2 regions of the Arthrobacter sp. Soil_C_49 genome follow, and region 1 is predicted to be linked to the other one. Evidence: riboswitches for the same ligand, from Rfam matches in the RefSeq annotation. Region 1 holds a riboswitch; the other holds the start of a gene.

Region 1 (18,739 bases):
GTATCCGTCCGGGATGTCCGTTTCCGCGTCTTTGATATGCACCGCCTTGGCAGTATGGCCATGCGCCTGCACCACGTCCGCGATAAACTCGGCGATCCTGGCCGTCTGACCCTCAACGGTCCCGTAGGGGATGTAGATACTGGCCATCATGGCCTCCTTCAGTTTTCCAAGTTCCTGGTCAACTACCACTGTGCCAATCCCGAAAGACCCGGCTGTAGGGCCGAACGTCCCGGGAGGGACTCGCTGAAGGGAGCGGCCCGAACTTCACCCTGCACGGCTATGAGGCTGGAGTGGCTTGGATCAGCCCGTCCTGGCTCACGGTGTTGCCGCAGATGCAGGTGATGGTGCTGTACCACTGGAAAAGCGGGTACTTCGGCCGATTGTGGCGTTCGTCCTGCGGGCGGACCATAGTGTTATGAACGCAGACACATCGAAGTCCCTGGACCTGTCCCTTCCCCAGGCCTTCCTCCTGCTGGCCACGAATGACACAACCGGCAAAGCCGAGGCGCCCGTGTTCGCAATCAGGACCGCCGTGGCCGGGGCCGTGCTGGCCGAACTCAACCTGCTCGGGGCGATCGAACTGCGGGGCAAGTACGTCAGGCCCACCGACACCCTTCCCACCACTGATCTCCAGCTCGAACTTGAGCTGATCAGGGGCAAGTCCCGGCCCCACACACCCAAGTGGTGGGTCTCCGCGCTGGAGGGCCGGGCCCAGGTGCTTCGCGTCTACCAGGGCCTGGTCTCGCTCGGCGTCGTGGAACGCGTGGGAGAAAAACGCCTGGGCAGGTTCCGGACTGTACGCTACCCCGAGAAGGACCACGCTCCAGAGGCAGCGCTTCTGCGAAAGATCCAGGCCACGCTCAGCGACTCGCCTGAGCCCGAGGTGCCCGATTCCCTTGTTGCCGAGGCGGGGACAACCAATGCCGTGCCCCCCAATGCCAAGGGGCCGGAACCTGTCCAGCGCGACCTCAAGAAACCCGACCACCGGCCCCTCGCCCTGATCGCACTGCTGGAGGCTGGCGGACTGCTCGGCAGGCTCTTCCCGGACGCAGACAGGGTGTGGGCCAACGAACTGGCAAAGGACTATTGGCCTGCCCGTGCAGTGGAAGACGAACTTCGTTTGATCCGGCTCGCGGAGGAAGAAACTGCGGCGTTGTAATCTTGCGGTATTCCGTTCAACAGGGGCTTTGACGGAAAAGGGCTTGCGGCCGCGACCGACTGGTGTCTACCTGGACAGCGCGGGAATCAAGTACACCGAGAACCTCCGGGCGGAATTCCAGATCCGCGAAGCCGGCGATGATGTGGAAGAGACAACCCACGGGACGGCTGCCGCCCAGGCTGGCCCCTGCTGCGATTACATGCCGGGGTCCGCGCGGCGCGGCCCGTCCTCCCGCGCCTTCGACAGCGTGAATATGCCGTAGCGCATCGCACCGGTGCGATAGGCCAGGATCATGCGGGGGAGGCTGAGAGCGAAGAGGTTGCGGGCGCCAAGGGCAACGCGACGGGTCTCCCGGTCGACGATCAAGGCCTTCACTAGTCGACGGGCACAGATGGTCCAGGTGCGCGCGACGCGGCGGCTAGCATCCTCATAGCCATCGACCACGAAGCCCGCTGCCACTGCCATCGCCTCGTACTCCTCGCGCGTGCCCATCGAGGGCAGGCGCCCTTCGCGGCAGATCGGCTCGAGAAGGTGGCGAAGCTTCCAGCCGCTGGCGTCAGTCTCGGCCAGCCACGCGCAGACCACGAAGCGGCCGCCGGGAGCCAGCACCCGATGCGCCTCGGCGAAGAATCTGGGCTTGTCCACCATGTGCTCGCTCGACTCGATGGCCCAGGCGGCGTCGGCCGAGGCATCGGGCAGCCCGTTGACCAGCCAGTCGCGGAGCTGGATGTCCACGCCGCGTAAGGGGTGCGCATCGGCGTAGCGGGCCTGCTCGGCGGACAGCGTGAAGCCGGTAACACTGACCCTGTGTGTCAGCGCGAGCTGCCTTGCGGTGGAGCCATAGCCGCAGCCGATGTCCACGCACGCTTCGCCGGGCATCAGGCGCAGCCGGCCGCCGACGGTGTCCACCAGCGCCTCGACGGCCTCGGCGGGCGTCTCGCGACCGGTGGACCACAGCCCGTGGTGGACGTGCTCACCCCACACCCGGCGATAAATCGGGTCGAGCTCGTCGTAGTGATCCGCGACTGCTGCGGCGTTCTGGGAAATAGTGGGGACGATCACGCCGTCACCCTACAACGCCCGTCCACGGGATCGTAAGGTCCCGGCTCGGATTTCGTAGCTTCTGCGGTTAGTCCGGCATTCTCCAGCGTTGCACGGGGACGTTTATGCGCTGACCGGAGGATGTCCAATAAGTGTCCGTGGGGCTATTATCGGCAGATGAATGAGCACTTGGTTTCGACCGAGGCCGATGGATACACCTTCACGTTTGGTATTAGCCGATCGTCGCTTCGGATAGCTGGGCTTTGTGCAGTTGTTGCCGCGGCCTTCCTTGCTGTCTTGATAAACGCGACCCAGCCTTTCCGTGTCCCTTTGGGAATCGCGATGCGCGTCCTCGTAATCACCCTGCTAATCACCTATGCCGTCAACAGTTCATCACGGACTCACGAGCTTCCACCTGAGACGGCAAAACGCGCCAGAGGGCCACAGATGATGGTCGGCAAGATTATGGGTAAGGGATCGCTGGCGGCAGAGCTTGCCCTCCTTGCAGAACTGCATGGACGGGGCGCACTTACTGACGAAGAGTTCAGCGCCGGAAAGCGGCGCATCCTTGGAGACAGTTGAACGCAGGGGCACGGGATCCTTGGGTGACACGAAGCCCGCGCCGATTCGACGTTACGCACTCAGCGCCTGGTCACATACCTCGTCATGAGTACACCGTCTGGGAACGTCCGTGTCTCCACGAGGCTCAGGTTCACCCAGTTGTCCAAGGCCGTGAAGAACGGCGTGCCGCCGCCCACCAGGACCGGATGGGTGACGATCAGGTACTCGTCGATCAGCCCGGCCCTCATGGCCGCCGCGGCGAGTGTGGCACCGCCGATGTCCATCGAGCCGCCGTCGTCGGCCTTGAGCCGGGTGATCTCGGCGACCGCGTCGCCGGTGACCAGGCGAGTGTTCCAGTCGACCGGAATGGCCGTTGAGGAGAACACCGTTTTCGGCATGTCCCGCCAGCGGCGCGCGTACTCGATGTGGGCGGGTGTGGCGCCCGGCTGCTGGTCGGCGGTCGGCCAGTGGGAGCTCATCGTCTCCCACAGCTTCCGCCCGTACAGCGCCAGGCCCGTCGCTCCCACCCGGTCGGACCACCATTGGAACAGTTCGTCGCTCGGAACGCTCCAGCCAAGGTCGTCGCCGGGGGCGGTGATGTAGCCGTCCACGCTCACGTTCATGCCGAAAGTCAGGTTGCGCATGGCGTCAGTCTTCCGTGGGTCGGTATCGTGTGTACAGACCAGCACGGTCGCGGAAAAATCCTCGGGTCGGGCTACACCAGGGCCAGTTGACCACCACGCCAAGTAGCTGCTGCCTACGGCATCTAGCGGGACTGTTGCGAATTGGTTTCCCTGCCGCGCTAATCACGTGCCTAGTGATTAGCTGGGGAACATGGACTCAAAGTTTGTACGCTTCCAAGCAGGCAACCCCAACAGTCGTGGTTGCTATCCAGGAATTTTCGCTCTCGCCAACGGTCTGGCAAGAGACGGAAAACTCAGCGACAAAGACTGGGCCGCCTGGCGGAAAGCGAACGACCATTTCGACTCCGCGTACACGGACCCATCAACTGTGGACAAAATGATCTACGACCGCGCAATCAACCCTTCGGCCCAATCTTGGTTCAAGAGCTCGGCGACGGATCTAATCGTCGGCGTCCAGTTCTACATGGATCTTCTTGAGCGCTACGGTGTCGACTGGCGAGTGCTGCACTCGAATGATCCGGGAGATGTCCTATACGAAGACGACGTGCAGGTAGTCGTAGCCCCAGTCAGCGGCCGCTGACTGAGCCCGCAAGTTTAGCTGAAGACTTTGGAACTGGCTGCTAGTTGACATTGAGGAGTCGACCGCCGTCGGACGGAACCCGTTCCGGGGAATCTGGTCCCGGCCGGCGCCGCTATTGTGATGGTCGAACGTCCGCGCAGGCACCCTCGGGGACTGACGGGTGTCCGTACAGCACGAAGCTGGTGCCGTCGTCTTCCAGAACCGATACATAGCTTGGCCCGAACAGAGCCACTGCGGACTCGCAGATGGCGATCGCGGTCACGGCCGCCTCGCTGCCGCTGGCGGTCTGCGGGTCAACGACACTGGTGTAGATCCGGATTCTTCCCGGCTCGATTTCAGTCACAGACTTGATGTGGCCAACCCAGCCCGCGTTCGCGTTGGCTGTCACAAAGTCTGCTGTTTTGTTCGACGCAGGGGAGGAGTTGGGTATGGAGTCAGGAGCGGCAGCCGTTTGGCTGGCTGGCCTCTCAACGGGCGTAGCTGTATTGGGAGCGGAAGACGAGCACCCGGTGAACAACAGGGCAGCGAAAGTCGCTACAGCGAGGGCGGGAAAAGCTTTGTTCATGGTTGTCCATTCTCCGAGGGCGTGCAAAGGCGCCGCGCTCCAACTCCGAACCCGGCCACAAGCCAGCTCTGCAAAGTCACGACCTTACGCCGCTGTCATCAAACGGCGGCCTGTCCGCCCCTTGCCGACGTTTCTCGGCCTGAAGTATGCCGTCCCGGACTGCGGCGCGGATGACGCCGTAAAGGACGTAGAAGAACACCGCCGCGAAGACCACGGTCAGGACCAGACTGTCGAGAGCCATCATCCTTGCGTACCCTCCTCCGGCCAGTACTTCTGGGTGCCTGCCGCGGCCTCCCGAAGCTGGGCTCCGTCCACGACTACGGATGATTCCGGCATGCCAAGGGCGGTCCACTGAGCCAGCAAGCGAAATTCCCCGGCCGGAGGAAGCGGCCACAGCCAGATCGTGCCGGTGCCCGATAGCTCGTCGTCGCCCCCGCTGCCCCCTCCGTTGTTCAGGGCAAGCGTCGGTGGTTCGGGATCCTGACCGACTCCTCTGAGGCCGTGGGGCCCTTGATTGGCAGTGCTGGCTTTGGAACCATCGGGGAACTGGACGCCGAGCATCAAGGATGTCTGCTGTGACCGGCCGTGGCGGAAGCCCATCCCCGAGTGATGGAAATTTTCCTGAAGAACAGCCCAGTCTTCGTCATTCTGGTCGACGCGTCGACATAGCCAGGACAGGCTGAAGGAGCAGCCTGTGGAAAACACCTCAGCGCTCTTCACACCCACAACGATCGACGGACTGCGGTGCAGGAACTTGCCCACATGTACGACGGCCGGCAGCTCATGAGAGGGAGGAGCCACCCAAGGCGGCGGGACGTATCTTGTCGACCGCGGCTGCGGCGGCAACGGCGGTACCGGAAAGCTCTGAAAGAAGGTCATGGTCATCCCTTGGTCCGCTGGCGGCGACCGACCAGCGGAACAGCGGCGCGAGCCGCTCTGGATCCCCCAATCCGTCCTAACCACGCCAGTCTAGCCCTGACTGCCCGACCCCCACCCAAACAGATTTGGATGATCCGGTTCTGATCGTTTCCGTTGTAACCCGTGATTTCGCGACGACGAAACCTGAGTTCGCAAAATCCCCATGTGGTTGAGTAGGCCAATGGATAGCAACTATGTCAATGGGGGCGGCATGTGGTTCGCCATCGCGCTGATCAATGCCGGATTGGCCGAACAGAAGAACCGGAGCCGGTTGGCATGGTTTCTCATGTCAATGTTCCTCGGGCCATTCGCGACGTTACTCGTTGTGGTACTCCCGCCGCCGGAAGCTCAGAAGCCCAACCCCCGGCGCAGTAGTGCATCAGGATGAAGTCAAGAATTCGTCCTGCGCATGGATTGTTGACCCGGTAATTTTGGTTGATGACTTCCTTTGGAACCGGCGCCAGCCCGGGGACCGCGTGCGGCACGGCAAGGACAGTTGACAGCGTGGACGAATTTTCCACGGTGAAGCCCGGCGACATCCTTATCTGCCGGACCACTGACCCTGCCTGGACACCGCTGTTCGGGCTAGCCGGTGCAATCGTGACGGAAACAGGCGGCATGCTTTCACACGCCGCCATCGTGGCTCGCGAATATGGCATCCCCGCTGTCTTAGGGGTAGCCGGTGCCCTCCACCTGTTCCCGGCCGGAACCACCATCGTGGTCGACGGAACCCAGGGAACCGTCACGGCAGCGCCGGTAAAGGGGCCGTGATGAGTTTGAAGCCCACGATGCTGCTCACCCTCCACTCCATGAGGCTCCTCGGCTTTGCCGACACTGAGGCAGTGGCAAAAAGGTTTGGCCAGGATCCCCAACAAGTCGAACGCCTTCTCATCGAAGCCGGCTCGAAGGGGTGGGCCGTGCGCTCCTCATTCGGGGACTCTCGGGGTTGGTCGCTGACTGTCGCCGGCAGGACAGAAAATGAACGGCTCCTGGCAGAGGAACTTGAATTGGCGGGTGCACGTGCCGTGGTCACCTCCGTGCACGCGGAGTTTGTGCCCCTCAACACGGATATCGTCGCCGCCTGCAGCCAGCTTCAGCTTGACCGGCTGTCTCAGGACAACCAGCCAAATCAAGGGCTGGACCACGAGAAGCATCAAACCTTTGCCGAGGCCGCAGCCTCCTTCCGGGGGCTGGAAACCCGCCTGGCTGGAGCGTTGCCCCGGTTTGACGGATACGCGCACCGGCTCGACCAGGCGGTGGCAAACGCAGCCACAGAACCAGCCTGGTTAGTCGCCACGGACCGCGATTCCTTTCACCGCGTATGGTTCGAGTTCCACGAGGATCTCATCGCCACTCTCGGCATCCAGCGATAGATACCGCACCCCGGCTGACCGGAAAGGCTTTTAGGGTTCCCCCCTCATGTGAAACAGTGCGATAAATAACCTGGGGGTAAAAGTGACGAAAAACAGGCATTTTCTAAATATTGCAACGGCGGCTTTTCTTGTGGCCGTTCCGGTCGCGGGATGTGTCGTCAAAGAGCAGCCTGGAAGCGAGAACCTACAAGGCTTCAGCTCCATGGATGAGGCTTACACCGCCGTCGATGACGTCCTGGCCTGCGAAGCTGATCCTGTTGGTGATCCAATTGTTCCAATGGGTGACGGCATCAGGCTGTCCTCCGCACAGAAGCTGTGCTTTGAAAAGGTTCAGATAGACCTTTTTGCAGATGAGAAAGCATTTCGCGAAACCTACCAGATCTTGTCTGACTCCAACCAAGGCAAAATCCATCTCGTCCATGGGATGAATTGGATGGTTGTCGACTTCACTGAGATGGCCACCGGCCAACCCTCGACGAGGGACATCGAACGCCTGGCAGAAAAGCTCAATGGCGAGTACGTCACCGTCGGCTCATAACTGGAACTGAGCCAATCACCCGGGGGAGGCGATGATGCCGGCGCTGACGAAGCAGCCAACTGGTCAACGTTGCTTACGGCCCCAGGCGGCTGAATCCTCAAACCAGCCGAGGGCGGCAACGGACTCAATGTCGGCTGGGGTGCGCACTTCCACCTGGTGGGTGTGTTTGTCGTGATGAAACCGAATGATGTCACGGACGAACGAGGCGTGGTGCTCATCCCACATATCCATGGTCAGCAGCGCTTTGCTCTTCGTGATGGGGGTGAGCCACGTGAACTTCCGCGCCGCCCCGTAACTCACCTGGGTTCTCGAGAACTCTTCGACGATGTCGTCACCCAGCCCGGACATCCGCGCTGAAAGCGCATCATAAATCTCCGTGAGGGCGCCGGGGAAAAGTTGCTGTGCATCCACAATCACCATGGTGGCCTACTGGCCTGGACGACGGCGGGAGGTTCCGCCGTCGTCCGCTGCTTTCTGTTCTTAAGCCTCGATGGTGACGCCGCGCCAGAACGCGATCCGGTCCTCGATCTGCTTTGCCCGCGGCTTTGTCTCCGGGTAGTACCAGGCCGCGTCCACGTTCAGCTTTCCGTCAACTTCGAGCGTGTGATAGCTGGCCCTGCCCTTCCACGGGCAGACGGAAGAGAGGTCGCTGTCCCGAAGGTAGTGGGCGTTGACGGCTTCGCGGGGGAAGTAATGGTTGCCCTCCACCACCACGGTGTCCGTCGATTCGGCGATAACTTTTTCGTTCCAGATAGCCCTGGCCATAGGTTCCCTTCCGTAAGCGCCGCCGCGTTCAAAGGAGGCGCGGGTCGTAGGGATACCAACGGGATAGCGGACAGGAATGTTCCCGAACGTCAGCGTTCCTCGGGCGCGTCCGCCGGCGGTGCTACCGCGGGCTCTTGTCGATGACGCAGAACCTGTTCCCGTCAGGATCAGCAAGCACGATGAAATCAGGGTCCTCCGGATACAGGTCCCAGTCCACCCGCTGGGCGCCGAGGGAGACCAGCCGTTCCACCTCGGCGGCCTGGTTGTCCGCGTACAAGTCCAGATGGATCCGGGGGTATTCCTGGACCGGCGTCTCGCTCCGCATCAGGGCCAGCTGCGCCCCCGGGCCCGATTCCGGCACGAGGATCACCCAGGTCTCGTCGCCGGGCTCCTGCGGAACATACCCCAGGGCGGCGTGCCAGAATGCGGTGGCGCGGGCGACGTCGTTGACGCCAAGGACGGTGCTGCCGATGGTCAACATCCGCCCAGCCTAATGGCGGCCGAACAGCCCCGGCTAGACTCGGTTCCATGGGGGAAAACAACGCTGCCGGGCAGCCCAACACATCCAAATCTGCCAAAGTTCTTCTCACCGTCCTGCCCTTCGCGGGCTTCGCGGCGGTGCTGGCCGGCGGTCTCATCGCCATCTTGAACCGGGATTACATCGGCTGGTTCGCCTACGCGCCGCTCAGCAATACGCCCTTCACTGCCAACGGCGCTGTTCTGATAACCCAAGGAACCCAGATCGGCCTGACCGTCGCCGTGGTGGGGCTGCTCCTGCTCGCCTTCTGGGCCGGGTACAGGCTCGGCAGGAAAACCGGCACCCGCTAGATATGTCGGAAATTTCCGACATATACTGGTTCGGTGCTTCCTGACGTATTCGGCGCCGTCTCCAACCCTGCGCGGCGAGTGATCCTCGACGAGCTCCGCCAGGGTCCCCGGACAGCGGGCGAACTCACCGGGCTGCTGAACCTCAGCCGCCCGGCGGCCTCCGAGCACCTTGCCGTACTCCGCGAGGCCGGGTTGGTCCGCGAGGAGCGCCACGGACGTAACCGGCTGTACCACCTCCAGCCGCAGGCCCTGGCCGAGATCGGCGGCTGGGTGAAGCACTTCGAGCACTACTGGGACCAGCGCCTCGACGCGCTGGCAGAACTTCTGGACGAGGAGAAACCGTCATGACCGAGAACGCCATCCGGCTCGAACGCCGCTTCCCGCACCCCGCCGAATCCGTGTGGGCCGCGCTGACCACCCCCGAGCTGCTGGCCCGCTGGTGGGCGCCGGGCGATATCGCGCCAGTCGTTGGCCACCGTTTCACCATGGACATGGGCTCCTGGGGGCAGCAGCAGTGCGAAGTCCTCACCGTGGATCCCGGCACCTCCATCAGCTTCCTCTTCTCCGAGGCCGTGCTGGACACCACCATCACCTGGCGCCTCGAGCCGGCGGATGGCGGCACTGTGCTCCATCACGAACACGCGGGCTTCCGCCTCGACACCCCCATGGGCAAACAGGCCATCGAGGGCATGGGCAACGGCTGGCCGGGGCTGCTTACCCGGATTGACGGCGTTCTCGCCGGCGTTTCCTGACGTTTCAGGTGACCGGACGACGGCGGGACCTCCCCGCCGTCGTCCCCTCACGTGGGCAGGCGTGACGTGGGCAGGCCGCGCCTCAGCCGGCCATCACCCCAGCAGGTCGTCCTGGTAGCACCAGCGCCAGTCCTCGCCCGGCTCAATGCTGCGCATGACCGGATGCCCGGTCTTCTCGTGATGCCGCGATGCGTGGGTTGCGGGGGAGGAATCGCAGCACCCCACCTGCCCGCAGGCCAGGCACATCCTCAGGTGCACCGGCGTCGTACCTTCCCTGACGCAGTCAGCGCAGAACGCGTCGGCCGGAACCTCCCGGGGCCGCGCCGACTCGAGGTGGTCGCACACCCCGCCCGGCCTTGCGATGCCTTCCCCGCCGCCCTCGCCGGACGTGTCTACCTCATCCAGCGCCACGTCCAGCATGGATTCCTCAACGTCCAGCCGCTCCAGGACGTCGGTGAGGACCTCCTGCGCGTACTCGCCGCCGCGGCGCAGCTCCAGCACCTTGGCACGTTCCGCTTCCAGCATGGCGAGCCGGAGCCGGGCATAGCGCTCGCTGGGTGTTGCCGTTTCCGCCGACGGCCGGCCCAGCCGTTCCCACGCGGCCAGCCCGCGCTCCTGCGTGCGCCGCTTCAGCATGGCCAGGACCTCGGGCGGATCGTTCTCAGTGCCCAGTTCCTGCAACCGGGCCACGCCGGCGGCGGTGGCCAGCTGCATCAGCGACGCCTTGTTCAGGGCATCCTCGCGCTGGTCCGGACCCTGCACCCGCAGCGCACGGACCAGTGCCGGGAGGGTAAAGTCCTGCAGCGTCAGGGTCCCGCCCACCACAACAAGGGCAGCGAGGATCAGCACAGACCGGTGTTCCAGGTCCTCGGGCAGCACCAACACTGCGGCCAGGGTGACCACGCCGCGCATCCCGGCCCAGGACACAATGGCGGGGAACTGCCAGGGCGGCGCCGGGTCGCTGCGCCGCACCGCGGGAATCAGCCGGGGCAGGTATGTCGCGGGGAAAACCCACACGGGGCGGAGGACCAGCACCGCCAGCAGGATCACCGCGCAGCCCATCCAGATCCGGCCAGCGCCCAGGGAATCGTCCTGGACACCCTCCACGATGCTGCGCACCTGCAGCCCGATCAGCAGGAACACCGAGTTTTCCAACAGAAACTGCACCGTATTCCAGTTGCTGCGCTGGCTCAGCCGGGCGGCACCGTTGGGCATAGACGGCGCCTTGGTGCCCATGATGAGCCCGGTGACAACGACGGCCAGGACACCCGACGCGTGGATCGCTTCCGCCGGCAGGTACGCCACCAGGGGAGCCACCAGCGACGTGGAGGTGTTGATGGGGACGTTCCGGATCCGCTTGCGCAGTTCCGTCAGCACGTAGGCCGCGGCGATGCCTACCACCAGGCCGCCGCCCACCGCGAGCAGGAAGTCCGCGGCGATCCCCGCCACGGACACCGTCCCGGAAATCGCGGCGATCGCTGCGCGCAGGCAGATCAATGCCGTGGCGTCGTTGACCAGGGATTCACCCTCCAGGATGGTGACGATCCGGCGCGGCATCCCCACCTTCCGGGCGATGGAGGTGGCGGCCACCGCGTCCGGGGGTGCCACCACGGCCCCTAGCGCAAACGCGGCCGCCAGCGGGATCTCCGGGAACAGCCACCACACCACAAAGCCCACAGCGATAGTGCCGAAAATGACATACCCCACCGATAGCAGGCCGATGGACCGGCGGTTGGAGCTGAAGTCGAACAGGGACGTCCGCAGCGCCGCGGCATAGAGAAGCGGCGGCAGCAGCCCCACGAGGACCATTTCCGGGTTCAGCTCAATGTCCGGCACGAACGGAAGGAAGGAGCCGATCACGCCTACCAGTACCAGCAGCAGGGGAACGGAAATGTTCAGTTTTCGGCCCAGCGCGCTTCCGGCGCAAACCACCGCAACGAGAACCAGAAGTCCCAGGGCGATCTCCATCCGGCCATTGTCTCAGGCCCTGCCAAGGGTGTCCCTGCACGGAGCCCTGCGGCACTTCCGGTGAGGGGACGACGGCGGGACGTGCCGCCGTCGTCCGCCCGCCCGAAAGCTGGCCCTCATTTTGCATCCTGACCACGGATCCTGTAACCTGTGAGCCGTGTCACCCACCAGTGGCACGTGCTGATGATCTGCGGCGGGAGAGTCCTGCCGGTACGTTCTGCAGGCGCCGTAGGAGCAAATCCTCCCCAGGAATCTCTCAGGCCCACGTACCGCCGCGGCAAGGCAACTCTGGAAAGCAGTCCGGGCAACCGGGCTCACCGACGGTGCAAGTGGCGCCCTGCCGAACAGCAGGACTACACAAAACTCTCAGGTCCAATACAGAGCGGGGAGGAACCCGAATCAACGTGGTGCTCCGGCACCACCTGAATTATGGAGTTCCTCTTATGACGGTTCAATCGTCCCCCACCACCTTCGCAGACCGCCATATCGGCGCGCGCCGCCAGTCCGACATCGACACCATGCTCAAGGCCGTCGGCTACGACACCCTCGATGGCCTCGTTGACAGCGCCGTGCCCGATTCCATCCGCCAGGACACGCCACTCACCCTTGAGAGCGCCCTCAGCGAAGTCGAGGTCCTCGGCGAGCTCCGCAAGCTGGCCGGCAAAAACAAGATGGCCGTGCAGATGATCGGCCAGGGCTACTACGACACCGTGACTCCGCCGGTGATCCGCCGCAACATCCTCGAAGCCCCCGCCTGGTACACCGCCTACACGCCCTACCAGCCGGAAATTTCGCAGGGCCGGCTCGAGGCGCTGCTGAACTTCCAGACCATGGTGCAGGACCTTACCGCGCTCCCGGTGGCCAACGCCTCCCTGCTGGACGAAGCCACCGCCGTGGCCGAAGCCGTGCTGCTGATGCGCCGGGCCAACAAGAACAAGACGGCCAAGGACGGCAAGACTGTCCTGGACGCCGACCTGCTCCCGCAGACCATCGCCATCGTGCTGGGCCGCGCCGAAGCCCTCGGCTTCGAGGTGGAAATTGCCGACCTCACGGCCGGCCTGCCCGACGGCGACATCAACGGCCTCGTCCTGCAGCAGCCCGGCGTTTCCGGCCGCGTCTGGGACCAGTCCGGCGTTATCGCCGAGGCCAAGGACCGCGGCGCGCTGGTCACTGTCGCAGCCGACCTCCTGGCACTCACCCTGATCACTCCACCGGGCGAGCAGGGCGCGGACATCGCCGTCGGTTCCACCCAGCGCTTTGGCGTGCCGCTGTTCTTTGGCGGACCGCACGCCGCCTACATGGCCGTCCGCGACGGCATGGAGCGCACGCTCCCCGGCCGAATCGTGGGCGTCTCCAAGGACAACGCCGGCGTCCCCGCATACCGCCTGGCACTGCAGACCCGCGAGCAGCACATCCGCCGCGAGAAGGCCACGTCCAACATCTGCACGGCGCAGGCACTGCTCGCCATCGTCTCGTCCTTCTACGCCGTTTACCACGGCCCCGACGGCCTGAAGGCGATCGCCGAAACCGTCCACAACAACGCCCGCGCCCTGGCCGCCACGCTTAAGATCGCCGGCCGGGAACTGGTGTCCGATACCTTCTTCGACACCATCACCGTCCGCGTCCCCGGCAAAGCCGCCAAGGTGATCACCGCCGCCGAAGCCCGGGGCATCAACCTGCGCCTCATCGACGCGGACACAGTTGGCGTGTCAGTCGATGAAACCACGACGCCGGAGGTCCTCTCCGCGGTTGTTGTCGCCTTTGGCGCCGGTCCCGTGGTGTCTGCCGAGGGTTTCGAGCTGCCGGAGCAGGTGCTGCGCACCTCCACCTACCTGGAGCACCCGGTGTTCAACACCCACCGCTCCGAGACCCAGCTGCTGCGCTACATCCGCCGGCTCTCCGACCGGGACCTGGCCCTGGACCGCACCATGATCCCGCTGGGTTCCTGCACCATGAAGCTGAACGCCACAGCCGAGATGGAAGCCATTTCCTGGCCCGAATTCGCCTCGATCCACCCGTTTGCCCCCGACTCCCAGACCGCAGGGTGGCGTGAACTGATTTCCGGACTGGAAGCGGATCTCGCCGAGATCACCGGCTACGACCAGGTGTCCATCCAGCCCAACGCCGGTTCCCAGGGGGAACTTGCCGGCCTGCTGGCGATCCGCGGCTACCACCACTCGCGCGGCGAGGCGCAGCGCAACGTGTGCCTCATCCCGGCGTCGGCGCACGGCACCAACGCCGCGTCCGCCGTCCTGGCCGGCATGAAGGTTGTTGTTGTGGCCACCGCTGCCGACGGCACCATCGACCACGCGGACCTGCAGGCCAAGATCGAGGCCCATAAGGACGTCCTCTCGGCCATCATGATCACCTACCCCTCCACCCACGGTGTGTACGACGCCGACGTCCGCGAGGTCTGCGACGCCATCCACGCCGCCGGCGGCCAGGTCTACGTGGACGGCGCCAACCTGAACGCGCTCGTTGGGCTGGCGCAGCCGGGCAAGTTCGGCGGCGACGTGTCCCACCTGAACCTGCACAAAACCTTCTGCATCCCGCACGGCGGCGGCGGACCCGGCGTCGGCCCGGTTGCTGCCAAGGCACACCTCGCACCGTTTATGCCGGGCGACGCCAATAAGGCTGCCCACGAGGCCGGGCACGGAGTGGCGATTTCCGCTTCACGCTTCGGTTCCGCTGGCGTGCTGCCGATTTCCTGGGCGTACGTGAAGCTGATGGGCGGCCAGGGGCTCACCGAAGCCACCAAGTCCGCACTGCTCGCTGCGAACTACGTTGCCGCCCGCCTGGACGAGCACTTCCCGGTCCTCTACACCGGCGAAAGCGGCCTGGTAGCGCACGAATGCATCCTGGACCTGCGCGACCTGACGGCCCGTACCGGCGTCACAGCCGAGGACGTGGCCAAGCGGCTCATCGACTTCGGCTTCCACGCCCCCACCCTGTCCTTCCCGGTGGCGGGGACCCTGATGGTGGAACCCACCGAATCCGAGGACCTCGCGGAAATCGACCGCTTCATCGAAGCCATGATCACCATCCGCAAGGAAATCGACCAGGTGGCTGGCGGGGACTTCCCGGTGGAGAACTCCCCGCTACGGAACGCACCCCACACGGCAGCCGCCGTCGTTTCCTCTGAATGGAACCGCTCCTACCCGCGTGAGCAGGCCGCCTTCCCGGTGGCCTCGCTCCGGCAGGACAAGTACTTCCCGCCGGTGGGCCGCATCGACGGCGCAGCAGGGGACCGCAACCTGGTCTGCTCCTGCCCGCCGCTTTCCGAGTTCGAAAACTAAGGATTCTGTGATGACTGAGAACTACACCGCGCTGTACGAGCAGCACAAGATTGCCGGCGCCTCCTTCACGGACTTCGGCGGCTGGCAGATGCCGCTGAAGTACAGCTCCGAGCTCGCCGAACACCACGCCGTGCGCAACGCCGCCGGCCTGTTCGACCTCTCCCACATGGGCGAGGTCTGGGTCACCGGCCCTGACGCCGGAGCTTTCCTCGACTACGCCCTTGTCGGCAAGCTCTCCGCTGTTGCCGTCGGAAAGGCAAAGTACTCGCTGATCTGCCAGGAAGACGGCGGTATCATCGACGACCTCATCTCCTACCGCCTTGGTGAACAGAAGTACCTGGTGGTCCCCAACGCCGGCAATGCTGCGGTGGTTGCCGCTGCACTGGCCGAGCGTGCTGCCAACTTTGACGTGAAGGTGGAGGACGTGTCCGCCGAAACTTCGCTGATCGCCGTCCAGGGACCGAACGCCGAGGCCATCCTCCTGAAGCTGGTCCCCGCGGCGCAGCACGGGCTGGTGACGGAGCTAAAGTATTACGCCGCGGTTGAAGTCGAGATCAACGGGCAGCAGCTCCTGCTGGCCCGCACCGGCTACACCGGCGAGGACGGCTTCGAGATCTACATCCCCAATGAGGATGCTGCCGGCCTGTGGGACGCGCTGCTCGAAGCAGGCGCCGGCCACGGGCTCATCCCCACAGGACTGGCGTGCCGCGACTCGCTCCGCCTCGAAGCCGGCATGCCGCTCTACGGCAACGAGCTCTCCCGGGAAGTCAACCCCTACGCCGCCGGGCTGGGGCCGGTTGTGTCACTCAAGAAGGAATCGGACTTCGTGGGCAGGGCCGTGCTGGCGGAGCTCAAGGAACTGGGCGCCGGGTCCACCTCGGGCCGCAAGCTGGTGGGCCTGAAGGGCCTGGGCCGCCGCGCCGGCCGCAGCCACTACCCGGTCCTCAAGGACGGCAACGTGGTGGGCGAGGTAACCTCCGGCCAGCCGAGCCCCACGCTCGGTTACCCGATCGCCCTGGCCTATGTCGACGTCGAACACTCAGCACCCGGTACCGCCCTGGACATCGACCTCCGCGGCAAGGCAGAGCCGTTCGAAGTAGTAGAGCTCCCGTTCTACAAGCGCCAGAAGTAACGCTCTCTCACTTAATGCCGCGTTTGGCCAAACGCTCTCTCACTTGATGCGGGTTTTAACTAAACGCTCTCTCACTTGATGTGGGGTTTGGGCTGACGCTCTCTCACTTTCATAAACACGAACCTAAGGAAATACACATGGCAAAAGTTGTTGCTGAACTTAAATACTCGGCCGAGCACGAGTGGATTGCTTCTCACGGATCCGGGCCTGCCGGCGTCGGGATCTCCGCTGTGGCTGCCGAAGCCCTGGGCGACATCGTGTACGTGGACCTGCCCGAGGTCGGCTCCACGGTGACCGCGGGGGAGACCTGCGGTGAGGTGGAATCCACCAAGTCCGTCTCGGACCTCTACGCCCCCGTCACCGGTGAAGTGGTGGAGATCAACGACGAAGTGGTCTCCGACCCCGCCCTGATCAACAACGATCCCTACGGCGCAGGCTGGCTCTTCAAGGTGGCCGTTACCGAAGAGGGCCCGCTGATGTCCGCTGAAGAGTACGCCGCAGCCAATGGCGGCGAACTGTGAGCGCCACTGCCGCTACCGCGGCCTTTGAGCAGGTAGTCTCCGCGTCGCTGGACGCCGAGCTGTCCGCACTGGACCCCGAGATCGCCGCGAAGATCGACGACGAACTCACCCGCCAGCGTGACGGCCTGGAGATGATCGCCTCCGAGAACCACACTGCCGTCGCCGTGATGCAGGCGCAGGGCTCGGTGCTGACCAACAAGTACGCCGAGGGCTACCCGGGCAAGCGCTATTACGGGGGCTGCGAGCACGTGGACGTCATCGAACAGCTCGCCATCGACCGGATCAAGGCGCTGTTCGGTGCGGAGTTCGCCAACGTGCAGCCGCACTCCGGCGCCCAGGCCAACGCCTCGGTGATGCACGCGCTGATCAAGCCGGGCGACACCATCATGGGCCTGAACCTCGCCCACGGCGGCCACCTGACCCACGGCATGAAGATCAACTTCTCCGGCAAGCTCTACAACGTGGTGCCGTACGGCGTCCGCGAGGACAGCCACACGGTGGACATGGCCGAGGTGGAGCGCCTGGCCCAGGAGCACAAGCCGGCGCTGATCGTGGCCGGCTGGTCCGCTTACGCCCGGCAGCTGGACTTCGCCGAGTTCCGCCGCATCGCCGACTCCGTTGGCGCCTACCTGATGGTGGACATGGCGCACTTCGCCGGGCTGGTGGCCGCAGGGCTGCACCCGTCGCCTGTGCCGCACGCGCACGTCACCACCTCCACCACGCACAAGACCCTCGCCGGTCCGCGCGGCGGCATCATCCTGACCAACGACGCCGGCATCGCCAAGAAGATCAACTCGGCTGTGTTCCCGGGCCAGCAGGGCGGCCCGCTGGAACACGTCATCGCGGGCAAGGCCGTGGCATTCAAGATCGCCGCGTCCGCCGAGTTCAAGGAGCGCCAGGAACGTGTCCTGGCCGGCGCCCGGATCCTGGCTGAGCGCCTGGTCCAGCCCGACGTCAGCGCCAAGGGCATCAGCGTGGTCTCCGGCGGCACCGATGTGCACCTGGTCCTCGTTGACCTGCGCAACTGCGAGCTCGACGGCCAGCAGGCCGAGGACCGGCTCGCGGCCATCGACATCACGGTGAACCGCAACGCCGTGCCGTTCGACCCGCGCCCGCCGATGGTCACCTCCGGCCTGCGGATCGGCACGCCCGCGCTGGCCACCCGCGGGTTCGGTGAGGACGCATTCCGCGAGGTTGCGGACATCATCGCCGAGGCTTTGACGGCCGACGCCGATGCAGACCTTTCCGGGCTGCGTCACCGCGTCGAAACCCTCGCCCAAGCCCACCCGCTGTACCCGGCCCTCGCACCTCTGTCCTAGAGTTGGCTGGCTTCGGGACCGGCGGACCGGACATTTTCACGCGTGCTGCGCCCCACCGGCTCCCTAGCCTCGCAAGCTCGGCCAGGGAACCCTGCCGGCGTGGGCCCACTTCGTCGCTTTGACGCACGCTTTCGAAAAGTCCGGCTCTGCCGGCGCTGGCGGGTCCCTCGCCTGGTGAGGTGCCTTCGGAGTGGGCGGGGCATCCGGCAGCATGCTCCCCACCGTCCCCTAGCCTCGCAAGCTCGGCCAGGGAACCCGGACGGCGTGGGCCCGGCACACAGAGGATGTCCTGCCCGCTCCACCCCAACCACGTTTAGTTAGGAACAATCGCATGGCTGTTGGAGTCTTTGACCTCTTTTCCATTGGCATCGGGCCTTCCAGTTCCCACACTGTGGGCCCGATGCGGGCTGCTGCCGTTTTTGCGGAGGAGCTCAAAGGCTTGGGCAAGCTCTCGGACGTGGCGTCGCTGCGGGTGGACCTTTATGGTTCCCTCGCCGCGACGGGCCATGGCCACGGCACCATGACCGCGATCCTGCTGGGACTGGAGGGCTTCCATCCGGAGCTCATCCTGCCGGACGAGGTGGAGGAACGACTCGCCGCAATCGCCGATACCGGCCTGCTGCAACTGGCTGGTGCGGTCCCGCTGCCCTACGGGGTGAAGGACATGGTGCTGCGGCCGCTGACCGTCCTGCCCCGCCACACCAACGGCATGACCTTCACGGTGTCCGGCGCCGAGGGCAACGTCCTGCACACGGCAACGTTTTTCTCGGTGGGCGGCG
Region 2 (11,947 bases), on a different contig from region 1:
ATCCGTGCCGCTGCCCCTAGCCTCGGCAGTCCGTAACTAGCTAACGAAGTCCTACCGGACGTCAGAGGCATCGCGGGCGTCAAGGTATTCACGCATCCATTTAAGGGTTGAGCCAAAGTCTCCGACGCCGAAGGCGTCATCGAAGATCGCCGAGCCCACGGTGATCCCCCATGGCGCAAACCGTGCGATTTCGTCGAGACGCTTCGTGCTGTTGATGGATCCCGTGACTATCACTGGAGAGGGAACCTCTCGGATGAAAGTCTCGCCAAGATCTGAGGGATCGCCGTCTGTCCATCGGTAGAGAGACAAGGTCACTCCATCTGTGCTCGAACGGACTGAGTGTGCGTCAGCCACGATTTCTGCAATCGTTCCGTGAAGCATCCGCGGGACTCCACTTCGAGCGCCACAAGTCGGCAAGTAGCGGACTCCTGAACTCGACAGGAGGTCGGCGACAGATGGGTGATATGCCATGCCGATGAGGTAGTCGAGGTTCTCCGAGACAGCGAACTGTGCGGCGGCCAAGCACTCAGACTCCTCCTCCTTAAGGGATTCAAAGTGCACTGTCTTGCCTGCCTGCTTCATGTCGCGGGCTAGCAGTGCCTGCTCTTTCTGCGGGAGTCCGGTGTCTTTGAATCCCCAGTGCTTGGTGGGTGCCTCAACGGCGCTATCGAAGACAGCACGAGCGTTCTCGACGGTTTTGTCGTCGTGCGTCAGCATGGCAATCAATTCGGTCATGATGCCCCTTCTAAGTTCTTGGTCTGGACCGGCTCGTCCACTGGAATGTCTGCTGTTGTTGCGCTGGCGCAACCGTTCGTCGGCATGGATAAGGCGGCTACTTCTTGAACCTGTGCTCTCAGCTTCAGGCATTTCCATGCGCTTGGACCACAACTCCCGCCGCTGCCGCAACGCGTCAAAGTTTGGCCGGATCAGCAACGTCATCCCTTTTGGAATTACAGTTGGCGATAGTTTGCACCGAACGAATTTGCGTTATATGGGAAGATTAGTCCGGTCTGGCCGAACAGTCAAGACCCAGTGTTGGCCCCGGGCGGACACCTCGGGGAAGCCTAGGGCTGTAACGACGGGGCTTCCGCCTCAACAGTGATCCGCCCGAACGGGAATGACCCCGCTTCCGTCGCACTGCTGGAGGAAGCACTTGCCTAACTCGGCCCTCCTACCCCCGGGATCCCGATGTACGCCGCCTAGGGGGCCGAGCGGCGGCTTCTCGGGCGCGCTGTGGGCAAACTTCGACCCTGAGCCGCCCTAAGGAGCGGATGGACGACGCGCTCGACGCCGTAAGCTTCGACACTTAACGCAGTCGGGCAACGGCCGTGACGTGGGGGAAGGCGGGCTCGACTCCCAATCAGGCGAAGGCAAAATAATCTCAGCAATTCTGCGCCGGGTTCGCTTCTCCAGCAGGGACATTTCCGTCCTGGGGGTTGTCGAAATCATCCGGTCTGCTATAAGAGCTCTGTGGGCCTGCAGAAGAGCCTGCTTTGTACACAAGGACGCAATGCTCAGAAAGCTCATGCAGGCCTCCTAAGCGGGCGAATGCCACTACCTGAGGAGGGAGCTGGCTTCCTGGCGGGTGGTGCCGGAAGACTCGATGTGGGCCAGTTCTGCCGGGATGTCCCAGCCCTTCTTGCGCATCGCGGTGGCCCAGAGCCTGCCGGCGCGGTAGGAGGAACGGACCAGCGGGCCACTCGTGACGCCGAGGAAGCCGATCTCGGTGGCCTCGTCCTGGAGGTCCACGAATTCCTGCGGCTTGACCCACCGGTCCACCGGCAGGTGCCGCTCGGACGGGCGCAGGTACTGGGTGATGGTGATCAGGTCGCACCCGGCCTCGTGCAGGTCCTTCAGGGCTTCGGAGATTTCTTCGCGGGTTTCGCCCATGCCCAGGATCAGGTTGGACTTGGTCACCATGCCCAGGTTCCGGCCCTGCGTGATCACGTCCAGGGAACGGTCGTAGCGGAACGCCGGGCGGATCCGCTTGAAAATCCTGGGCACGGTTTCGACGTTGTGTGCGAACACCTCGGGCCTGGAATCGCAGATCGCGGCGATGTGTTCGGGTTTGCCGGAAAAGTCGGGGATCAGCAGCTCCACCCCGGTGCCCGGGTTCAGTTCGTGGATCTTGCGGACCGTCTCGGCGTACAGCCACACGCCCTCGTCCTCGAGGTCGTCGCGGGCCACGCCGGTGACGGTGGCGTAGCGCAGCTGCATCGCCTGCACGGACCGGGCCACCTTGGTCGGTTCGAACATGTCCACCGGGGAGGGTTTGCCGGTGTCGATCTGGCAGAAATCGCACCGCCGGGTGCACTCGGACCCGCCGATCAGGAACGTGGCTTCCTTGTCCTCCCAGCACTCAAAGATGTTGGGGCAGCCGGCCTCCTCACACACCGTGTGCAGGCCTTCCTTCTTCACCAGGTTCTTGAGCTGGACGAACTCCGGGCCCATCTGGACCTTGGCCTTGATCCAGTCCGGCTTGCGCTCCACCGGGACAGCAGAGTTGCGCTGTTCAACGCGGAGCAGCTTCCGGCCTTCAGGTGCCAATGTCATTGCTCTTCTTTCTTCAGCATTCGACGACGTTGACGGCGAGGCCGCCCATGGCGGTTTCTTTGTATTTGGAGCTCATGTCCTTGCCGGTCTCGCGCATGGTCACAATGACCTCATCCAGCGAGACCCGGTGCGAACCATCGCCCCAGAGCGCCATCTTCGCGGCGTTAATCGCCTTGGCTGCCGCGATCGCATTCCGTTCAATGCAGGGCACCTGCACCAGGCCCCCGATCGGGTCACACGTCAGGCCCAGGTTGTGCTCCATCGCGATCTCCGCCGCGTTCTCCACCTGCGCCGGGGTCCCACCCATCACCTCGGCCAGGCCCGCCGCCGCCATCGACGACGCCGAACCCACCTCGCCCTGGCAGCCCACCTCAGCCCCGGAAATCGACGCCTGCTCCTTGTACAGCACCCCCACGGCGCCGGCAGCGAGCAGGAACTTCACCACCACGTCGTCGCGGTCCTCCTGGCTGGCGTTCTCCATCCCCGGCGCGAAATGCAACGCGTAAAACAGCACCGCCGGGATGATCCCGGCCGCCCCGTTCGTGGGGGCAGTGACCACCCGCCCGCCGGAGGCGTTCTCCTCATTGACCGCCAGCGCGATCAAGTTAACCCACTCCTGCCAATACTTCTGGTCGTAGAAGTCCTCGTCCTGGCCCTCGCTGTCCGGCCGTGAACTTTCCTTCTTCAACCGGTCATACCAGTCTGGGGCGCGGCGGCGAACCTTCAGCCCGCCCGGCAATACCCCGGTCCGCGTTAGGGACGTCGCTACGCAGTTCTCCATCACCGACCAGATATGCAGCAGTCCGGCCCGAATCTCCGCCTCCGTCCGGATCGCCTTCTCATTCACGAACATCACCTCGGCGATCCCCAGCCCGCTCTCCCGGCAATGCTTCAGCAATTCCGCCGCGGTCCGGAACGGCAGGGGCAGTTCCTTCTTGGACGCCTCCAGCTCCTGCTGAGCCGCGTCCTCTTCGCCCTCCCGGACGATGAAACCGCCACCGACCGAGAAGAACGTCGCCGTATGCAAAACCTCCCCGGCCTCATCACTTACGGTGAACGTCATCCCGTTCGTGTGCCGGGGCAGCACCGTCAACGGCCGCAGCACCATGTCCTTCACCCCATAGGGCAACGGCACGGCACCGGCGAGCTGCAGCATCCCGGTCTCGGCGATTGCGGCCAGGCGTTCCCCCACCTCCTCGGGCAGGATCAGCTCCGGATGGAACCCCTCCAGCCCCAGCAGCACCGCGGTCATCGTCCCGTGCCCGTGCCCCGTGGCCGCCAATGATCCGTATAGATCCACCCGCAACCCCGCCACCGACCCCAGCACCCCGGAAGCCTTCAGCTCCTCCGCGAACACAGCAGCAGCCCGCATCGGCCCCACAGTATGAGAAGAGGAAGGGCCGATGCCGATCGAAAAGAGATCGAAGACTCCAACAGCCATGACGGGTTCCTATCTACAAGCGGTTCGTGGTCGGGGCAGGAGGTGACGGACGCGGGCCCGGTATCCGTGAGCATGCGTCTAAGGAAGCGTCACGTCCGCTCAGCGGGCGTATTCGCGACCGAGCACGCGGAGGCTGCCGGTCCCACCGGGCAAAAGTGACCACGGGCAGGAAGCCTTAGGCGAGGTTCGTGACGCCCGGGTAGAGCGGGTGGGCTGCAGCCAAGGCCTCGACGCGGTGACGCAGCCCCGAAAGGTCCGCGTCGGCGTCGGCCGTCAAAGCTTCGGCGATGATGTCGGCAACCTCGCGGAAGGCAGCTTCGCCGAACCCACGCGTGGCGAGCGCCGGCGTGCCGATCCGGAGACCGGAGGTGACCATCGGCGGGCGGGGGTCGAACGGGACGGCGTTGCGGTTAACTGTGATGTCGATGGCCGCGAGGCGGTCCTCGGCCTGTTGCCCGTTGAGCTCGCAGTTGCGCAGGTCAACGAGGACCAGGTGCACGTCGGTGCCGCCGGAGATCACGCTGATGCCGTTGGCGGTGACGTCGGGCTGGACCAGGCGTTCGGCCAGGATCCGGGCGCCGGCGAGGACGCGCTCCTGGCGCTCCTTGAACTCGGCCGAGGCCGCGATCTTGAACGCGACGGCCTTGCCCGCAATGACGTGTTCCAGCGGGCCGCCCTGCTGGCCCGGAAAGACAGCTGAGTTGATCTTCTTGGCGATGTCGGCGTCGTTCGTCAGGATGATGCCGCCGCGCGGACCGGCGAGGGTCTTGTGCGTGGTGGACGTGGTGACGTGCGCGTGCGGCACCGGTGACGGGTGCAGCCCGGCGGCCACCAGTCCGGCGAAGTGCGCCATGTCCACCATCAAGTACGCGCCCACGGAGTCGGCGATGCGGCGGAACTCGGCGAAGTCCAGCTGGCGGGCGTATGCAGACCAGCCGGCCACGATCAACGCCGGTTTGGTCTCCTGCGCCAGTCGCTCCACCTCGGCCATGTCCACGGTGTGGGTGTCCTCACGGACGCCGTACGGCACCACGTTGTAGAGCTTGCCGGAGAAGTTGATCTTCATGCCGTGGGTGAGGTGGCCGCCGTGGGCCAGGTTCAGGCCCATGATGGTGTCGCCGGGCTTGATCAGCGCGTGCATCACCGAGGCGTTCGCTTGCGCGCCGGAGTGCGGCTGCACGTTGGCGAACTCCGCGCCGAACAGTGCCTTGATGCGGTCAATGGCGAGCTGCTCCACGACGTCCACGTGCTCGCAGCCGCCGTAGTAGCGCTTGCCTGGGTAGCCCTCGGCGTACTTGTTGGTCAGCACCGAGCCCTGCGCCTGCATCACGGCGACGGCGGTGTGGTTCTCGGAGGCGATCATCTCCAGGCCGTCACGCTGCCGGGTGAGCTCGTCGTCAATCTTCGCTGCGATCTCAGGGTCCAGTACGGACAGGTCCGCGTCCAGGGACGGGGAAACGACCTGGGCGAATTTGGTCACTGCTGCCGGGTTCACAGTTCACCGCCGTTTGCTGCGGCGTATTCTTCAGCGGACATGAGCGGGCCTTCTTCGGTGACGGCCACCTTGAAGAGCCAGCCGGCGCCGTAGGGATCATTGTTGATCAGCGCGGGGTCGGAGACCACTTCGTCGTTGATCTCCACAACCTCGCCGGTGACGGGTGCGTAAAGGTCCGAGACGGACTTGGTGGATTCCACCTCGCCGCAGGTCTCCCCCGCAGTCACCGAGGAACCAACCTCGGGCAGGTCCACGTACACAATGTCGCCCAAGGCATCGGCAGCCACAGCGGAGATCCCGACGCCGGTCGGTCCGGATCCGTCAACAGCAACCCACTCGTGCTCGGCGGAGTACTTCAGTTCAGCAACAACTTTGCTCATGATGATTTTCCTTTGCTTGCTAGGTCTTGTTTGATTACTTTTGGCGCTTGTAGAACGGGAGTTCGACGATCTCGAAGCGTTCGGGTTTGCCGCGGAGGTCCACGTCCAGGACGGTACCGGGGGCGGAGTGTTCGACGTCGACGTAGGCCATGGCCACTGGGTAGCCGAGGGTGGGGGAGGGTTGGCCGGAAGTCACCTCGCCAATCAAGGTGCCGTTCTTAAGGACCGGGTAGTGCACGCGGGCTGCACGGCGGCCGGTGCCTTTGAGGCCCACAAGCTTCTGGCCCGCGGTGGAGCCGACGCCGGCAGCTTTGACCGCTGCCAGTGCTTCCTTGCCAACGAAGTCGCTTTCCTTCGCCAGCGACACCACCGGGCCCAGCCCTGCTGCGTAGGCGTTGACGTGCCGGGACAGCTCGTTGCCGTACAGCGGCATTCCGGCTTCGAGGCGGAGCGAATCGCGGCAAGCGAGACCGGCGGGGACCAGACCTTCCCCTGCCCCGGCTTCCAACAGCGCATCCCACAGCGCTGGGGCCGCCGCGTTGTTGGCGTAAATCTCGAAGCCGTCCTCGCCCGTGTAGCCGGTCCGGGCAAGCAACAGGTGCTGACCGTTGATCTCTACTTCGACGGCCGCGTAGTACTTCAGCTCCGTCACCAGCGAGTGCTGTTCGGTGGGGACCAGCTTAAGCAGGATGGCCTCGGCGTTCGGTCCCTGCACGGCGATGAGGGACGTCTCGGTGGAGGCGTCCTCGACTGTGACGTCGAACGCGGCTGCCCTTTCGGCCAGTGCCCTTGCCACCACCTTGGCATTGCCGGCGTTGGGCACCACCAGATAGCGGTCCTCTGCACGGCGGTAGGAAATCAGGTCGTCGATAATGCCCCCATCTCGTTGGCAAATCAGCGAGTACTTGGCCTTGCCGACGGCAACGGCGGACAGTTTGCCCACCAGCGCATAGTCCAGGAAGGCACCGGCGTCAGGGCCGGTCACCCAGATTTCACCCATGTGGGAGAGGTCGAACAGGCCGGCGGCGTTGCGCACGGCGTGGTGTTCGGCCAGTTCAGAGTTGTACTTCAGGGGCATCTGCCAGCCACCGAAGTCGGTGAAGGAGGCGCCGGCGAGCTTGTGCTGCTCGTAGAGCGCGGTGTAGTTCTCAGTCATCGGAATTCCTTAGTTCTCAAATTCGGAAAGCGGAGGGCAGGAGCAGACCAGGTTGCGGTCCCCTGCTGCGCCGTCGATGCGGCCGACCGGCGGGAAGTACTTGTCCTGTCGGAGGGAGGCCACCGGGAAGGCGGCCTGCTCACGCGGGTACGTCCGGTTCCAGTCGGAAGATAAGACGGCGACTGCCGTGTGGGGCGCGTTGCGCAGCGGGGACTTCTCCACGGTGAAGTCACCGGCGGCCACCTGGTCGATCTCCTGGCGGATGATGATCATAGCTTCGATGAAGCGGTCGATCTCCGCGAGGTCCTCGGACTCGGTGGGCTCCACCATGAGCGTGCCCGCCACCGGGAAGGACAGCGTGGGGGCGTGGAAGCCGAAGTCGATCAAACGCTTCGCCACGTCCTCGGCCGTGACGCCGGTCTTCGCCGTGAGTTCGCGCAGATCAAGGATGCACTCGTGCGCCACCAAACCGCTCTCGCCGGTGTAGAGGACCGGGAAGTGCTCATCCAGACGGGCGGCCACGTAGTTCGCGGCGAGAAGCGCCGACTTGGTGGCCTCGGTCAAACCCTGGCCGCCCATCAGCTTCACGTAGGCCCAGGAGATCGGCAGGACACCGGCGGAACCGAAGCGCGAAGCCGAAATGGCAACGCCATGTCCGGCTTCGTGGGCGGCCTTGTTGGCGTCGCCCGGCATAAACGGGGCGAGGTGCGCCTTCGCCGCAACAGGTCCGACACCGGGTCCGCCGCCGCCGTGCGGGATGCAGAAGGTCTTATGCAAGTTCAGGTGGGAGACGTCGCCGCCGAACTTGCCCGGCTGTGCCAAACCAACCAAAGCGTTCAGGTTCGCGCCGTCAACATACACCTGGCCGCCGGCCGCGTGGATGGCGTCGCAAACCTCTCGCACATCGGCGTCGTAAACGCCGTGGGTGGACGGGTAAGTGATCATGATGGCCGAAAGGACGTCCTTGTGGGCGTCAATCTTGGCCTGCAGGTCAGCGTGGTCGATGGTGCCGTCGGCGGCAGTGGCCACCACAACAACCTTCATACCCGCCAGTACGGCGGAGGCGGCGTTGGTGCCGTGGGCTGAGGCTGGGATGAGGCAGACGTTGCGCTGCGCCTCGCCCCGGGAGTGGTGGTAGCCGCGGATGGCCAACAGGCCGGCGAGTTCGCCCTGGGATCCTGCGTTGGGCTGGATGGAAACCTGGTCGTAGCCGGTGATTTCGGCGAGGTCAGCTTCCAGGCCGGCGATGAGTTCACGCCAACCGGCAGTCTGGGAATCCGGTGCGAACGGGTGGATGGAGGCGAACTCCGGCCAGGAGATGGCTTCCATCTCGGCGGTGGCGTTCAACTTCATGGTGCAGGAGCCCAGCGGGATCATGGTGCGGTCCAGCGCCAGGTCGCGGTCGGAGAGGCGGCGGATGTAGCGCAGCAGCTGGGTTTCGGAGCGGTGGGTGTTGAACACCGGATGCTGTAGGAACGCCGAGATACGCTCAACGGCGCTGTCCAGCGCAAAGCCGTCCGTGCTACCTGTTATGCGTGCACCGTAGGCGGCCACTATGGAGAAGGAGTACATGACGTCTGCAATGACTTGGGCAGTCGTTGTTTCGTCGGTTGATACGCCGACCAGGTCGCTGTCGATGACACGGAGGTTGATGCCTTTGGCTTCAGCGGCTGCGACCACGCTTCTCGCTTTACCGGGGACACGGACCGTGATGGTGTCAAAGAAGCTGGTGTGCAGCACCTCCAAGCCAGCGGCTTGGAGGGAGCCCGCAAGGATTTTGGCATTTTCATGCACGGCTTGGGCGATTGCTTTTAGCCCGTGGGGGCCGTGGTAGACCGCATACATGGAGGAGACGATGGCCAGCAGTGCCTGCGCGGTGCAGATGTTGGAGGTGGCCTTTTCGCGGCGGATGTGTTGCTCTCGGGTCTGGAGGGCCAGGCGGTACGCGGGGACGCCGGCGTTGTCCTTGGCAACGCCCACGAGGCGGCCAGGGAGGGTGCGTTCGAGGCCCTTCTGGACAGCCATGTACGCGGCGTGCGGCCCCCCAAAGAACAACGGCACGCCAAAACGCTGAGTGGAGCCGACGGCGATGTCCGCCCCCTGCTCGCCCGGAGGCGTAATGAGGGTCAGTGCAAGCAGATCGGCGGCGACCGTAACCAGGGCACCACGTTCTTTCGCGTCCGCGATGACGGCGCTGTGGTCGAAGACCCGGCCGGAGACACCGGGCTGCTGGAGCACCACACCGTTGATGACGCCCTCGGGCAGTCCCTCGGCAAGGTCGGCGACTTCAACCTCGAAGCCGAGCGCCTCGGCACGGCCCTTCACGATGGCGATGGTCTGCGGTAGGCAATCGGCGTCTAGGACAGTCTTGGCGTCCCTGGCGTCCTTGTTCTTGTTGGCTCGGCGCATCATGAGGACCGCTTCGGCTACCGCGGTGGCTTCATCGAGGAGCGACGCGTTGGCGATGGGCAGGCCCACCAGGTCCTGGATCATGGTCTGGAAGTTCAGCAACGCCTCGAGCCGGCCCTGGGAAATCTCCGGCTGGTACGGGGTGTAGGCGGTGTACCAGGCGGGTGCTTCGAGGATGTTGCGGCGGATTACCGGAGGAGTCACGGTGTCGTAGTAGCCCTGCCCGATCATCTGCACGGCGGTCTTGTTCTTGGCGGCCAGCCCGCGCAGTTCGGCGAGGGCTTCCACCTCACTCAACGCGCCGGTCAGTTCCAGGGAAGAGTCCTGTCGGATGTCGGCCGGAACAGCCGAGTCGACTAAGGAATCAATGGAGTCGTAGCCAACAGCCTTCAACATGGCTTCGACTTGGTCTTGCCTGCGCGTGCCGATGTGGCGGTCGACGAATGCAGCAGCTTTGGAATTGGCGGTCATAAGGAACTCCAGTGTCTACCAGCGCTTCAGGCGCCGGTGTTTGGGTTCCTCCCCGCTCTGTATTGGACCTGAGAGTTTCCGCTGCTCCTCGTCATGGCGTGGAGCAGCTTGCACCGTCGGTGAGCCCGTTCCCCGCAGAAGGAGTTGGCCGGGCTGCTTTCCAGAGTTGCCGCGTTGCAGCGGTACGTGGGCCTGAGAGATTCCTGGGGAGGGTTTGCTCCTACGGCGCCGACGGGGGTGTGCCGGACTCTCCCGCTGCAACTTAGTGGCACGTGTTCTGTCGTGATTACGACTACAAAGTACACCGCGGTCAGGGGTAATGGCAACCAGTGCCGAAAATGTCTTGCAACCAGGGGGCCAAACCGGCAGCGAGAGAGCGTGGCGGGGAAAAATACCCAAAAACCCTCCTTTTGTTCGACGCCAGCATGTATCGTGAGGTGGATAAACCAAATCTGTACGCTAGGACCGTTCAGAACCGATAGAATGGAGAGTCCGCTATGGCAGGACGATTTGACGGAAAAGTTGCTTTCATAACCGGTGTAGCTCGTGGGCAAGGGCGTTCGCATGCCGTTGGCCTTGCCTCCGAAGGCGCCCACATCATCGCAGTAGATGCATGCGCACCCATTGACACCGTTCCCTATGAAGGGGCGTCCTCAGCAGAGCTTGAGGAAACGGTCCGGCAGGTAGAAGCAGTTGGCGGCAAAATCCTGGCTCGCCAAGTGGACGTCCGCGATCTGGATGGCTTGACCGCTACTGTCAAGGACGGCGTGAGTGAGTTCGGCCGTCTGGATATCATCCTCGCAAACGCAGGCGTCGTCTCCTACGGTCAGCTGGCCGAACTGGACGAAGAAACCTGGCAAACGATGATTGACATCAATCTGACGGGTGTGTGGAAGACGGTCCGGGCAGGTGTACCGGCTATGATCGAGGCCGGCAACGGTGGGTCCATCATCCTGACTAGTTCCACGGCCGGGCTGAAGGCGTTGCATACCCTTGGCCATTATGTCGCGGCTAAACATGGCGTCATCGGCCTGATGCGTAACCTGGCCAATGAACTTGCCCCCCACAACATCAGGGCGAATGCGCTTGCCCCGACCAATGTTGACACCATCATGCTGAACAACCCTGGGGTCTTTAAGATGTTCCGCCCGGACCTGGAGAACCCGAACGCTGAGGACGCCCACTCGGGCTTCGTGGAGCATCACCTGATGAAGGTACCAATGATCGACACCGCGGATGTCACCAATGCGGTCAAATGGCTCGCCTCCGACGAGGCTCGCTACATCACTGGCGTCACGTTACCGATTGACCTTGGACTGCTCGCCAAGTAGAAAAGCCCGGCGGGCCGGTACTGATTGCAGCAGTATCGGCCCGCCGTTTCCAACCAGGCTTTTAGAAGCTTTTGGGCGTGTCAATCCAAATGTATTCGGTGACTGTTGTGGCTACGTTCTCCATCCTGTGGGGAATCGTACTGGGAAACCAGATTGAATCCCCGGGTTCGAGGAAATAAACCTGATCCTCCAAGACAACTTTGAGCCGGCCGGACAAGACCATTCCCCATTCTTCACCCTCGTGCGTATAGGGTTCATCACCAGTCGACGCGCCGACCTCGTAGCGTCCATAGATGGCTTCGATGGCTTCCGACTCTGGAGGGGAAGCGAGTTCAAAGCGGACGCCGCTGGATTCCATGCCTGAGCGGCTGCCGCTCAGGTACGACTTTGGACCCATGGGAGTTCGTTCGGCTGCCCGGACGACCCTGCCCTTGTCCTGTGTTGGCTCAGAGAAGAAGTAGGTGATGTTCGTACCGAGTGCTGCCGCCATGCGCTTTAATGTCGAGATTGACGGCTCGACCTTACCCTTTTCGATGTCGCTCACCAACGATGCTGAAACCCCTGCGCGTCCGGCAAGCCCGCGAATACTGTACTGGTATTGGTTCCTCAGCTCCCGCAGGCGGTCGCCAATCTGGACCGTAGAGTCCGCTTCTTCTTCGATCTCGCTGGTTTCGCTCATCCGCGTCCACTCCCTCATTCCTAGGTACATCG

The links. Region 1 has a riboswitch for glycine ahead of gcvP (aminomethyl-transferring glycine dehydrogenase). Riboswitches for the same ligand answer to the same signal wherever they lie in the genome.
Region 2: it holds a riboswitch for glycine, as region 1 does, so the genes downstream of both, gcvP (aminomethyl-transferring glycine dehydrogenase) here and gcvP (aminomethyl-transferring glycine dehydrogenase) in region 1, are expected to answer to the same signal.

Annotation. Positions count from the first base shown of each region.
Region 1 covers NZ_JBDGJZ010000003.1:212,092-230,830, reverse strand. Annotated here, with positions in the region: gene AC3A4Z_RS07370 (flavodoxin domain-containing protein) at 1-147, opposite strand, end outside; gene AC3A4Z_RS07365 (GOLPH3/VPS74 family protein) at 416-1,159, shown strand; gene AC3A4Z_RS07360 (class I SAM-dependent methyltransferase) at 1,355-2,221, opposite strand; gene AC3A4Z_RS07355 (SHOCT domain-containing protein) at 2,378-2,782, shown strand; gene AC3A4Z_RS07350 (dihydrofolate reductase family protein) at 2,842-3,405, opposite strand; gene AC3A4Z_RS07345 (hypothetical protein) at 3,596-3,985, shown strand; gene AC3A4Z_RS07340 (hypothetical protein) at 4,098-4,550, opposite strand; gene AC3A4Z_RS07335 (hypothetical protein) at 4,627-4,791, opposite strand; gene AC3A4Z_RS07330 (hypothetical protein) at 4,791-5,429, opposite strand; gene AC3A4Z_RS07325 (hypothetical protein) at 5,650-5,856, shown strand; gene AC3A4Z_RS07320 (PEP-utilizing enzyme) at 5,907-6,239, shown strand; gene AC3A4Z_RS07315 (hypothetical protein) at 6,239-6,841, shown strand; gene AC3A4Z_RS07310 (hypothetical protein) at 6,924-7,379, shown strand; gene AC3A4Z_RS07305 (DUF5655 domain-containing protein) at 7,443-7,799, opposite strand; gene AC3A4Z_RS07300 (DUF427 domain-containing protein) at 7,860-8,144, opposite strand; gene AC3A4Z_RS07295 (VOC family protein) at 8,266-8,625, opposite strand; gene AC3A4Z_RS07290 (hypothetical protein) at 8,673-8,972, shown strand; gene AC3A4Z_RS07285 (ArsR/SmtB family transcription factor) at 9,006-9,320, shown strand; gene AC3A4Z_RS07280 (SRPBCC family protein) at 9,317-9,724, shown strand; gene AC3A4Z_RS07275 (Na+/H+ antiporter) at 9,818-11,692, opposite strand; glycine riboswitch at 11,877-11,974, shown strand; glycine riboswitch at 11,976-12,083, shown strand; gene gcvP (aminomethyl-transferring glycine dehydrogenase) at 12,136-14,988, shown strand; gene gcvT (glycine cleavage system aminomethyltransferase GcvT) at 14,999-16,120, shown strand; gene gcvH (glycine cleavage system protein GcvH) at 16,258-16,641, shown strand; gene glyA (serine hydroxymethyltransferase) at 16,638-17,960, shown strand; gene AC3A4Z_RS07250 (L-serine ammonia-lyase) at 18,292-18,739, shown strand, end outside.
Region 2 covers NZ_JBDGJZ010000023.1:1,660-13,606, reverse strand. Annotated here, with positions in the region: gene AC3A4Z_RS22455 (hypothetical protein) at 52-735, opposite strand; gene lipA (lipoyl synthase) at 1,555-2,553, opposite strand; gene AC3A4Z_RS22445 (L-serine ammonia-lyase) at 2,567-3,994, opposite strand; gene glyA (serine hydroxymethyltransferase) at 4,170-5,489, opposite strand; gene gcvH (glycine cleavage system protein GcvH) at 5,486-5,869, opposite strand; gene gcvT (glycine cleavage system aminomethyltransferase GcvT) at 5,904-7,025, opposite strand; gene gcvP (aminomethyl-transferring glycine dehydrogenase) at 7,035-9,905, opposite strand; glycine riboswitch at 9,953-10,075, opposite strand; glycine riboswitch at 10,076-10,170, opposite strand; gene AC3A4Z_RS22420 (mycofactocin-coupled SDR family oxidoreductase) at 10,403-11,236, shown strand; gene AC3A4Z_RS22415 (cupin domain-containing protein) at 11,298-11,915, opposite strand.